DNA from 4 places in the Staphylococcus sp. GW821-FHT11H10 genome. Region 4 is predicted to be linked to each of the others. Evidence: predicted binding sites of a transcription regulator. Region 4 holds the regulator's gene; each other region holds the start of a gene.

Evidence for each region. The regulator Rex, encoded in region 4, represses fermentation and respiration genes when NADH is low (regulators of the CRP and FNR family bind a similar motif). The targets are predictions, from matches to a motif close to TTGTGAAATATTTCACAA.
Region 1: the regulator Rex is predicted to act here: its motif matches at 1,960-1,977, upstream of AC1RRU_RS02205 (nitrate reductase subunit alpha).
Region 2: the regulator Rex is predicted to act here: its motif matches at 1,406-1,423, upstream of AC1RRU_RS04610 (anaerobic C4-dicarboxylate transporter family protein).
Region 3: the regulator Rex is predicted to act here: its motif matches at 1,859-1,876, upstream of nirB (nitrite reductase large subunit NirB).

Annotation. Positions count from the first base shown of each region.
Region 1 covers NZ_JBXARC010000002.1:138,492-141,715, forward strand. Annotated here, with positions in the region: gene nirB (nitrite reductase large subunit NirB) at 1-591, shown strand, start outside; gene nirD (nitrite reductase small subunit NirD) at 595-909, shown strand; gene cobA (uroporphyrinogen-III C-methyltransferase) at 900-1,844, shown strand; gene AC1RRU_RS02205 (nitrate reductase subunit alpha) at 2,051-3,224, shown strand, end outside.
Region 2 covers NZ_JBXARC010000005.1:84,009-87,232, forward strand. Annotated here, with positions in the region: gene AC1RRU_RS04600 (CHAP domain-containing protein) at 1-783, shown strand, start outside; gene AC1RRU_RS04605 (hypothetical protein) at 964-1,230, shown strand; gene AC1RRU_RS04610 (anaerobic C4-dicarboxylate transporter family protein) at 1,454-2,746, shown strand; gene AC1RRU_RS04615 (BCCT family transporter) at 3,110-3,224, shown strand, end outside.
Region 3 covers NZ_JBXARC010000002.1:135,182-138,405, reverse strand. Annotated here, with positions in the region: gene nirB (nitrite reductase large subunit NirB) at 1-1,735, opposite strand, end outside; gene AC1RRU_RS02185 (sirohydrochlorin chelatase) at 1,970-2,686, opposite strand; gene AC1RRU_RS02180 (formate/nitrite transporter family protein) at 2,878-3,224, opposite strand, start outside.
Region 4 covers NZ_JBXARC010000014.1:37,858-41,081, reverse strand. Annotated here, with positions in the region: gene abc-f (ribosomal protection-like ABC-F family protein) at 1-1,339, opposite strand, end outside; gene AC1RRU_RS08635 (redox-sensing transcriptional repressor Rex) at 1,580-2,218, shown strand; gene AC1RRU_RS08630 (YeeE/YedE family protein) at 2,414-3,224, shown strand, end outside.

The DNA.
Region 1 (3,224 bases), on a different contig from region 4:
TTACCTAAAGTATGGGAAGATTTAGGTATGCGTTCAGCTTCAGCATATGGTAAGAAAACACGTTCAGTTAAAAGTTGTGTAGGTAAAGAATTCTGTCGATTCGGTACTCAATACACTACACGCTTAGGTATTCGCTTAGAAAAAACATTCGAATACATTGACACACCACATAAATTTAAAATGGGTGTATCTGGTTGTCCACGTAGTTGCGTTGAATCAGGAGTTAAAGATTTCGGTGTTATCTCAGTAGAAAACGGTTATCAAATTTACATCGGTGGTAATGGAGGTACAGATGTTACAGTTGGTAAATTATTAACTACCGTTGAAACTGAAGATGAAGTTATTCAATTATGTGGTGCGTTAATGCAGTATTATCGTGAAACAGGCATTTATGCAGAAAGAACTGCACCATGGTTAAATCGTTTAGGCTTTGAAAATGTTAAAGAAGTACTACTGGATCCTGAACGTCAAAAAGAATTATTCGATAGAATTATGGATGCTAAAAAAGCGATTGATGGACATGGCGAACCTTGGGAAGCAATCGTTGAAGATAAAGAAGCTCGAAAAATCTTTGAAGTTGAGAGGGTGTAACATATGAAATCTATGGAAAAAGTTAAAGTAACGACATTAGAAGAATTAACACCATTGATTGGAAAAAAAGTGATTGTTGATGGTAAAGAAATTGGCATTTTCTTAACTGAAAGTGGAGACATTCATGCAATTAATAATATTTGTCCTCACAAACAAGGGCCATTATCAGAAGGAACAGTAAGTGGCGATTACGTTTATTGCCCTCTACATGATCAAAAGGTTGATTTGAGAAGTGGCGAGGTACAAGAACCTGATACTGGATGTGTTGAAACATATCAAGTTGAAGTCATCGATGGAGACGTTTATGTATGTCTGTAGATGAAAAATCAAAGGTTTACTTGATAGGTGCTGGACCTGGTAATCCTAATCTTTTAACGAAAAAAGCAGAACGATGTATTAAGAAAGCTGAAGTTATTCTATATGATCGTTTAGTAAACCCACTCATACTTCAATATGCACCCGCTGATGCGGAATTCATTGATGTAGGTAAAAAGCCTTACGCTAAACATATACAACAAGACGAAATTAATTTAAAAATCGTTGAAGCGGCTAAAAAGTACCAAACAGTCATTCGTCTCAAAGGTGGCGATCCAGCAATATTTGGTCGTGTTACTGAAGAAGTCAATACTTTAAAAGACTATGGTATTGAATATGAAATTGTTCCTGGTGTAACTTCAGCAAGTGCAGCTGTTGCAACAATGGATTTAGGCTTAACAATGAGATTAGTAGCGCCTAGTGTGACTTTCTCAACAGGCCATTTCAAAGATTCAATCAATCAAGAAACAGATATACGTAATTTGATTAATGGTGGGACATTAGCCATCTATATGGGGATAAAACGATTGGGCCGTATCATTGATCAAATCACAGCTTATACTTCAGAGGACAATTCGATAGCAATTGTGTTTAATGCTACGTGTCATAACCAACGCGTCATCATTGGTAAATTAAGCACCATTGAGCATCAATTACAGCAACACGAACTTGAAGGCGAACCAGGCATTTGCATTTTAGGTGCGATTGTTGACTATATTGATAAAGATAAAGTGTTGAAACAAGAGCATGAAAGAAATTTAGATGATTCATTATATGTTATAAAAGGTTCGAAAGAAGATGCTTTATTGAAAGCTGAAGAATTATCTGAAACAGGATATCGTTGTATAGTGCACGTTGATGAAAGTTACCATCCATCACAACAACAATTATACACACAAATAATCAATAACAATAAAATTAAATATATTAATTTATAAGTCATCCTTGCAGGAGTGGTATAACGAATTCTTAGAACGTTATGTACCACTACCTGCTTTTTTGTTTTTTAGGGATTCCCCCATGCGAATTAGGACATTCCCTAATACCTAATGAATGTGAAAAATTGTACAATCATTATAAATTCAAAAGTAAAACGGCAAATCGGAATAAGTTAATACCTTTAACGGTAGGAGGATTCATATAGATGGGAAAATTTGGATTAAACTTTTTCAAACCAACTGAGACATTTAATGGTAACTGGTCAGTTCTTGAGAGCAAAAGTAGAGAATGGGAAAAAATGTACCGTGAAAGATGGAGTCACGATAAAGTAGTTAGAACAACACATGGTGTTAACTGTACAGGGTCATGTTCATGGAAAGTATTTGTTAAAAACGGCGTAATCACTTGGGAAAATCAACAAATTGATTATCCAAGTTGTGGGCCTGATATGCCTGAATTTGAACCTCGTGGATGTCCGCGTGGTGCGTCGTTCTCTTGGTATGAATATAGTCCACTTCGTGTGAAATATCCATACATTAGAGGGAAATTATTAGATTTATGGAATACAGCGTTAGAAGAAAATAATGGAAATCGTATTGCAGCGTGGGCATCTATTGTTGAAGACGAAGAGAAAGCAAAAGCATATAAACAAGCACGTGGTAAAGGTGGACATGTTCGAGCTAACTGGAAAGATGTAACAGATATTATTGCTGCACAAATTCTTTATACAATTAAAAAGGATGGTCCAGATAGAATCGCAGGATTTACACCAATTCCTGCCATGTCAATGATAAGTTATGCTGCAGGGGCAAGATTTATCAACTTACTCGGTGGAGAAATGTTAAGTTTTTATGATTGGTATGCTGATTTACCGCCTGCGTCACCACAAATTTGGGGTGAACAAACTGACGTACCTGAATCAAGTGATTGGTACAATGCTTCATATATTATTATGTGGGGTTCAAACGTACCACTTACACGTACACCTGATGCTCATTTTATGACTGAAGTGAGATATAAAGGGACTAAAGTTGTTTCAGTAGCACCTGACTATGCAGAAAACGTTAAATTCGCGGATAACTGGTTAGCACCTAATCCTGGTACTGATGCAGCAGTAGCACAAGCAATGACACATGTTATTTTACAAGAATACTATCAAGATAATCCTAGTGAAATGTTCATTAACTATTCAAAACAATATTCAGATATGCCTTTCGTGATTATGTTAGATGAAGATGACAATGGCTATAAAGCAGGACGATTCTTACGTGCAAGTGATTTAGGTATGGAAAGTGAAAATAGCGAATGGAAACCAGTCATTCACGATATGAATAGTCATCAGTTTGTAGTACCTAATGGCACAATGGGTCAACGCTGGG
Region 2 (3,224 bases), on a different contig from region 4:
ATCGCTACAGCTACAATCGCAACAGCAGGTATTGCAACATTCGGATTAGCACATCAAGATGCAGACGCAGCGGAAAATAATAATGGATATAACCCTAATGACCCATATTCATATAGTTACACTTACACAATTGACCAACAAGGTAATTATCATTATGAATGGCAAGGTAACTGGAGCCCATCTCAAGCTCAACAAGGTGGTCAACAAAACACTGGCAACCAAGCAGTAAACAATACTCAATCAAACAATAACTACAACTATAATTACAATAACAATCAATCAAACCAAAACACTCAATCATACACAGCAAACAACAATGCTGGTGGTGGTTTAGGTGCTAGTTATTCAACTTCAGATCGTAACGTTAAAGTCACAACTCAAAATGCACCAACTACACAATCAACTAGTTCAAACGCTAGCTCAAGTTCTAGTAGTGAAGCATTAGCTGGTAAATCAAGTGGAGGTTCAAACCTTTACACTGCAGGTCAATGTACGTATTATGTATATGACAAAGTAGGCGGTAAAATTGGTAGCACTTGGGGTAACGCAAATAACTGGGCAACTGCAGCAGCTGCAGATGGCTACACAGTTAATAACACACCTAAAGCAGGTGCAGTAATGCAAACATCTCAAGGTGCATACGGTCACGTTGCATATGTTGAAAGTGTAAATGATGATGGTTCAGTTAAAGTTTCAGAAATGAACTATAATGGTGGACCTGGTGTCGTTTCATCACGTACAATCTCAGCTGGCCAAGCTGGTTCATACAACTACATTTCATAATTTGAAATCACTTTTAACCACGATTCCTTATCATACGGAGTCGTGGTTTTTCTTTTGAGTAAAGACTGTGACAAGATAGTTCTTCGTGTGATTGAAGCCCAAGTATAAAGGGAAACATAATATAAAGAAGAATAATGCTTAAAGAATATTATGTTTAATTGTGAAGGAGGGTGAGTAGAGATGACGTTTGATGTAATTAAGTGGATTATATTAGCTCTAATTGCTATTGTAACTATTGCGATTATTTGTGGCCTCATTTGGGGTTCATTATTAGAAGAACGAGCATATGATAAACGCTCTAAAAAAGAAAAACGAAAAGAAACTGAGAAAAATTTAGAAATGGCAAAAGGTCATACTGATGATAAAGGTGTAGATGGTGACTATGAAGAGGCACCAACTAAAGAAGGAACGCTCAAAGATGAGCATATAAATCATCGTGAGAAATAATGATTATAAACCCCTTGGAAGATGCTATATCAAGCATACTTTCAAGGGTTTTTAAATTGAAATTTATGAGAAATAAATTGAATAGTAAGGTTGAATGTTCACATTTTATTTACATTTAATATCTCAAATTTTCTTCATTTCTATACTTTTAACATCTGCAAGTGATAAACTATGTATGTTAAAAAAATCACAATAATTTTCAGAAAAGTTAGGAGCTTTCATCATGCTACTGTTTGTAGTAGAAATCATCATAATGATACTGGCTATTATATTAGGGCTTCGCACAGCTGGTGCATTAGGGTGTGGTATCTTCGCCATTGTGGCACAACTCATTATGATTTTCGGCTTTCAATTGCCTCCAGGTTCAGCACCTGTCACTGCAGTTTTAATCATTTTATCTATCGGTATCGCTGGTGGTACTTTACAAGCTACGGGAGGAATAGACTATTTAGTCTTTCTTGCTTCTAAAATTATCGAGCGTTTCCCGAAATCCATTATTTTTATCGCACCAATGATTGTCTTTCTGTTTGTATTTGGTGTAGGTACCGCAAATATTGCGTTATCTTTAGAGCCTATTATTGCTAAGACTGCTGTTAGAGCAAATATCCAACCTAAACGACCACTCACCGCATCTGTTTTGACTGCAAATTTAGCCTTATTATGTAGTCCTGCAGCATCGGCAACAGCTTATATCATATCAGTAATGGCTGGTTATCATATATCAATGGGACAATATTTAAGTATTGTATTACCTACAGCGATTATTACGATGCTAATGTTGAGTGTCTTTTGTACATTTGTTGGTCGTAAGACAACGGTCACTGCAAGTGAAATTGCACATACGCCTGAAGTGCCAGTCAAACAATCATTTACAACGAAAACCAAATTAGGCGTAGTTGGATTTTTATTATGTGTTGCAGGTATATTAACTTTTGGTATTTTTCCAAATTTAATGCCTTCATTTAATGTTGATGGTGAACAAGTTAAAGTAACTATGACGGAAATCGTCCAATTCTTTATGTATTTGAGTGTTGCAATTAATTTATTAATGATGAAGATTAACACGAGTGATATATTGTCATCTAATATTGCGCAATCAGCTATTGGTGCACTCTTTGCAGTACTTGGCCCAGGTTGGTTAGGTGCTACTGTATTTAATGCACCGCAAAATTTAAAAATTATACAAGACGATATTGGACAAACAATTCAATCTATACCTTGGCTAGTCATTGTCTTAGTTGCCATAGTGGCAATGATCGTTATCTCGCAAACTGCAACAGCCTCCATTATGGTGCCGATTGTCATGAGTATGGGTATTCCACCAATGTATTTCATTGCAATGGTCCAAACGCTTAATGTCAATTTCGTCATTCCAGCGCAGCCAACATTATTATTTGCAGTTAATCTAGATGAGACCGGACGCACGCGTGCAACAAGTTTTATTATTCCAGGGTTCTTTGCGATTGGTGTATCAATCGTGGTTGGATTCTTAATTAAATTTTTATTGGGATTATAGATTATAAGACCACTAATTTTGGGCAAATGCTCAAAGTTTAGTGGTCTTTTCTTTTGAAAATGAACAGGTATTTTAAAAGAATTCAAATAAATATAAATTCATAATAACAGTATTATTATGCAAAATTAATACAATATAAAATTTGTTAAATACGTTAAGTTTAAATTTAACACTGTTGTTATGGCGATTTTTAAAGCTTTAAAATATGTCTGAAATATATATTTATTCAATAAATAGGAAAGTATAATTTGAATGTAATTTGCATTTTTATTTAATTTTAGATATCGTCAATATGTGAATAAACCGTGACAAGAAAGTGGTTTTTAATTTTTATCGAAACAACAATTTTGAGGAGGAACATAATTGAAACGAGAAAAAATTATGGATTGGCCGACTTTTATAGGGACGGTAATCGTATTACTTGTAGCTGTTACACCGATGATGGTATTCCCTAAAGCCAGTGAAAAAGTAATTACCG
Region 3 (3,224 bases), on a different contig from region 4:
CTAATCTTATTAATTGGTCAGCATCTGTTACGCCTCCACGCATTTGTGGAATAACAGAGAATGTACCATCATTTTGAATGTTTGCATGATAACGTTCATTTGCGAAGCGTGATTCTTTTTCATCTTGATGGTCATGTGGATATACCATATTTAAATAGTAGTTTATTGCTGGACGACATTTTGGACAGCCATTTTTATCTTTAAAGTCTAGTACGTGACGTACTTCTTTTGATGTTTTTAGTCCTTTAGCTCTTATTTGCGTAACAATTTGATCACGTGTTAAATCAGTACAAGCACAAATTCCGGTAGGTTTCGCTGCTACAAAGTCATCACCTAATGTGCATTGTAATAACTCGCCAATTTGTCCTTTACATTTACCACATGAATTACCCGCTTTAGTTGCTTTCGTTACTTCTTCCACTGAAGTTAATCCTTTAGTCGTAATCGCATTAACAATCGTACCTTTATCTACACCGTTACAACCACAAATCGTTTCATCATCTGGCATATCAGCGATAGAAGTTACCGCTTCTTCTCCACCTTTGTACAATAATGATACTAATGTATAGTCTTCTAATGATTCATGTTTTTTCATCATATTATAGAATCTTGAGCCATCATCTGTATCACCATATAATACTGCTCCGACAACTTGACCATCACTCAAATAGACTTTTTTATAAATATTATCGACACTGTTGAAAATTTCAATACCATGGACATTTTCATTTTCAACAATTTGTCCCGCACTATATAAATCACAACCAGACACTTTTAATGAAGTGAAAGTTGTAGAACCTTTGTACCCTTCTGTTTCTTTTCCAGTTAGGTAGTCAGCTAACACTTTACCTTGTTCATAGAGCGGTGCGACTAAGCCATATACTTTGCCGTCATGCTCTGAACATTCGCCAACCGCATAAATATTAGGGTCTGATGTTTGTAAATAATCATTAACAACGATACCTCTATTTACTTCTAGACCTGCATCACGTGCTACTTGAGTAAATGGACGGATACCGACTGCCATGACAACTAAGTCTGTTTCGATTATTCTTCCATCTGCCAATTTAATCGCTTCTACATCATCTTTACCAATAATTTCTTTAGAGTTCGCTTGTAACTCGATATTCATACCTTGACGTTCTAAATCTGCTTTAAGCATGCCTCCAGCTTTACGGTCTAACTGCATTTCCATAAGCCATTCTGCTAAGTGTAATACAGTTACTTCCATACCTTGATCCATTAAACCACGTGCACATTCAAGTCCTAATAATCCGCCACCAATAACGACAGCTTTCTTTTTCGTTTTAGCGATTTCAATCATGCGTTCAGTATCTTCGATTGTTCTCCAACCTATAACACTTGGTAAATCTGATCCAGGTATCGGTAATACGAATGCACTAGAGCCTGTTGCAAATATACAAATGTCATAATTCACTTCAACACCTTTTGATGTTGTTACTGTTTGTGCTGAACGATCAACCGTCTCTACTGGGTCGTTGACGATGAGCTGAATGTTGTTCTCTTCATACCATTCATATGGATTCATTATTGTTTCTTCTACAGTCATTTTCTTCTGTAATATATTTGATAACATTATTCTGTTATAGTTTGGATAATGTTCTTTCCCAATAATTGTAATGTCAAATTGTGAATCTGAACGCTCTAGAATTTCTTCTATCGTTCTTAATCCCGCCATGCCGTTTCCAATCATCACTAATTTTTGTTTAGTCATAAAATATGCCCCTTTTATCACTTTAAATTTACTTATTTTCCATTTGCAATTTTTTGTTTTTTAAAATGTTTGATATTCAACATTTGTTTCTTCACTGCTATTCTATAACAGATTCCACTTCAAATGTGATGATTTTCACAAATTAATTAAAAATCGGGGAATTCCCTAATACGTTCAATAACTTGTCCAAATACAATAAAAAACTGAGACACATTGTGCCTCAGCTTATAAATCCTAATTAAATGTTAATTGCTTTAAACGTTCACTAATAATTCTCTTTAATATGTTATCGAAATTAATAGATGGTGTAATGTGAAGCGTACCCTGTATATCCATTTCTGAAATGAGTCGTTTTACTTTATTTACTAGTCGCCCATCATATAAAAACATTGGCACTACAATAAGTTCATCATATTCATTCGAAAGTTGATCCAAGTCATTTCTAAAAGTAATGTCACCATATAGCGTACGACAATAGATAGGTACAGGTTGATTCATTTTTTCACTAAATTCCTTTAACTCATCATGTGCTTTCGTATATGAGAAGCTACCATGTGCGATTAATACAATCGCATAATTAGAGGAGGTAGAATTTTCAACATCTTGAATACGTTTTTCAACTAAATCCACCATATAGTCATGCGTACCAAGCGGTTCACTAATTTCGTAACTTATTTCAGGATGATCTTTTTTGATATTTGATAAAATTTCAGGAACATCGACGATATAATGCATTGCCGAAAAGATCAAAAGAGGTACAACTTTAAATTGAGTTTCACCTTGCTTTATTAAGCGACCAATCGTTTTTTCAATACTCTTTTCTTCACTTTCAATAAACGCTAATTCATATTCATACGATTCATCACTTAATAAACGATCTAAGAATTCTCCCAACGCTTTATTTTGATCACCTTTTCTCATGCCATGTGCCACTAATATATTCGCAACCAATGGCTTCATCCCCTTTATATTAGACTTTATTACTTTTAAAATTTGGTCATTAAATGCTTTAATGTTGATTAAAATGATATGTTTTAATCATCATTTAGTCAACTTTTTCAATAATGTGGTTAAATTAATTCAATAAAAAAGGTTGTGCTATCTACTCATTTAACTTAGTGATAACACAACCCTATTATTGATTACTTAGCTTTCATACTATCACGTGAACCATTTAAATACGCATATACTAAACCAATAAATATACCACCACCGATATAGTTACCAATTAAAGCAAACACAATATTTTTAATAACACCTAACCATGATAGTGCATCTAAATTATAGAACACCATACCTGCGTATAAACCAGCATTGAAGACAACGTGTTCATAACCCATGAATACAAACACGACAACCCCTGCAGCAATAAAGAATGCTCTTGCCAGTCCTTCTTTAAATAACATAGACACGTATATACCAATATTAATAAAGAAATTACAGAAGATTGCTTTAACTAAAATATTTAACCAAGTTGATTCTACCGTTT
Region 4 (3,224 bases):
AATCATTGATTACTTTCTTTACATCATCTTGCACGAATAAGAAACGTCCGAGTATAGCGCGAATATCTTTTTCATTCATTGTTGGATATTGATCCCAAACATAGTCGATAATTGTTTTATTAGATTTAAATTCAGCTTGCTTTTGATCGTAATAACCAATTTGAAGATTTGCACCAAAGGTAATTTCACCTTCTAATTGATTTTGACGTTGAGCGATGGTCTTGATTAGAGTAGTTTTACCTACGCCATTTGGGCCAATAATGGCAATATGATCCCCCTTACTTACTTCAATATTAATAGGAGATGTTATAGGCGAGTCATAACCAATTTTCAGATTACGTATATGCATAACGTCATTACCTGTATTACGATTAAAGCCAAATTGAATGTTAGCACTTCTTGCGTCCAACATAGGTTTGTCAATACGTTCCATTTTTTCTAGTGTTTTTCGACGACTTTTTGCCATTCCACTAGTTGAAGCACGTGTTATATTTTTCTCTACAAATGTTTCTAATCGTTTAATTTCATCTTGCTGACGTTCATATTCTTGCATTCTGCTTTCGTAATATTTATCACGTTGCTCAATAAATTGTTCATAATTTCCGACGTAACGTTTAACATCGCCAAGTGCAACATCATATATTTGAGTGACTATTTTATCTAGGAAATATCTATCGTGACTGATAATAACAATGGCACCTTTGAAATATTTTAAATAATCTTCTAACCACTTCGTCGTTTCTAAATCTAAATGGTTTGTAGGTTCGTCTAGTAGTAATAAATCTGGCTCATTCAATAGCATTTGGGCTAAGGATAATCGCGTTTTTTGACCACCACTGAAATCATTGATAGGTTTATCGAAATCATCTTCATTGAAATTTAAACCATGTAGAACAGTTTTGATTTTACTTTCATACTGATAACCATCAAGTTGTTCGAATTGATTAGTTAAAGATTCATAGCGTTCCATATGTTGTTGATATTCTTCGGAATAGTAGTTAGATGCATGATCAGCTAGCCAATTCGTTTCTTCTCTAATTAGAAGTTCCATTTTTTTTAAATGTTCAAACGGTTTTGACATTTCTTCGAAGACTGAAGCGGATGAATTAAGTGTCATTTGCTGTGTTAAATAACCCATACGTAAATTTTTGATTTTTGATATATGACCGCTATCATAGTCTTCAACACCGGCAATGATTTTCATTAAAGTCGATTTACCAGCACCGTTTCTGCCTACGACACCAATTCGTTCGCCTGTTTTTACTTCGAAATTCACACGCGTGAAAATATCTTCGCCATCAAATGATTTCGAAATATCGTTTAATTGCAAGAGTATCATTCAGGTTTCACCTTTCTATTTATAAGTTTATTACTCGAAATTAGATTGTATATTACTCTATATTTTACCGTATTACTTAGTTTCTTGAAACTAAGTTATTTATTTTTAAAATATGTTAGGGTATAATATTCCAGTATTCATAATAGGACATAACGACATTTTTAAATTTAAAACGTATAGCACTCAAAATAGTTTGGATACATAGATTATAAAATTCAAACATAAAGGGGGGCATTTTAAATGGCTCATAATAAATCTAAAATTCCACGGGCAACTTTGAAGCGATTACCTTTATATTACAGATTCGTTAACACACTCAAGTCAAAAGGCATTGATAGGGTTAATTCTAAGGCTATTAGTGAGGCACTCAATATTGAATCAGCAACCATCCGAAGAGATTTCTCTTATTTTGGAGAATTAGGCAAAAAAGGCTACGGTTACAATATAGATAGTCTATTAGAATTCTTTAAAACAGCATTAAGTGATAGTGATAATATACACATAGCTTTAGTAGGTGTTGGTAATTTAGGTCGAGCACTTTTGACATATAACTTTTCAATTCATGATGAAATGACAATAACTGAGGCTTTTGATATAGATGAACAGATTGTCGGAACAGAGATTGGTGATGTATCTGTGCATCATATGAACGATTTGAAGAAAGTACTCAATGCTCAAAATATCAATGTTGTAATATTAACTACACCAGAGGAAGCAGCACAACGCGTTGCAAATCAGTTGGTTGAAGCTGATATTCAGGGTATACTAAATTTCACACCAGCTAGAATAGAAGTACCTAATACCGTACAAGTGCATCATATTGACTTGGGCATAGAATTGCAATCATTGCTATTCTTTATGAAAAACTATTCTAATTAATTTTTATATTTATATTCTTGCATCCTTCTTTATAAGAGGGGTGTTTTTAATTTGCGTTTAACATTCATTAATTTCATTTAGTTTTTAAAACATCATATTATTAAAATCAAAAGCGTTTAATTTTAAGATGTTGCAAAATTTAGTACAATTGATTATAACACCTTAGTAAAACAATCGGGAAAGGATGAATTGATAGTGATATGGATGATCATTAGTGGTCTTATAGTAGGTATATTATTAGGGTTTGTGATGCAACGTACACGCTTCTGTTTAGCTGGTGGCTTCAGAGATATGTACGTTCAAAAAAATAATAAAATGTTTTATGCCTTATTAGTTGCTATTACTGTCCAAAGTATTGGACTACTTATTTTAACTGGATTAAATGTTATATCTATCCCAGATAGTACATTTCCAATTATAGGTACAATTATTGGTGCTTTTATATTTGGAATCGGTATTGTATTAGCAGGAGGATGTGCTACAGGTACATGGTATCGAGCTGGTGAAGGTTTGATTGGCAGTTGGGTAGCGCTCGTACTATATGCTGTAACTGCTGCTATTACTAAAACTGGTATATTACTTCCAGTAATGTCATGGATTAATAAACCTACAAACATTAATGCAAATATGTCTCAGACTACCGGTATTCCTATGTGGGTGTTTACGTTAGTATTAACAATTATAACTATCATTTTTGTAACTAAAACATTACGTAAACCAAAACCCAAATTTGCAGTTCCAAAGCTTAAACAAAAATATAGTGGCTTGAGACACTATTTATTTGAAAAACGATACCATCCATTTGTAGCTGGTATTGCAGTAGGATTAATTGCTTTGATAGCTTGGCCAATGAGTATTTCTACTGGAAGAGATTATGGCTTAGGCATTACCACACCTTCAGCAAATTTAATTACTTTTTTAATAACAGGTGATACTAAGCTAATTGATTGGGGAGTTTTATTAATTTTAGGTATATTCTTAGGTTCTTATATTGCTGCTAAAGGAT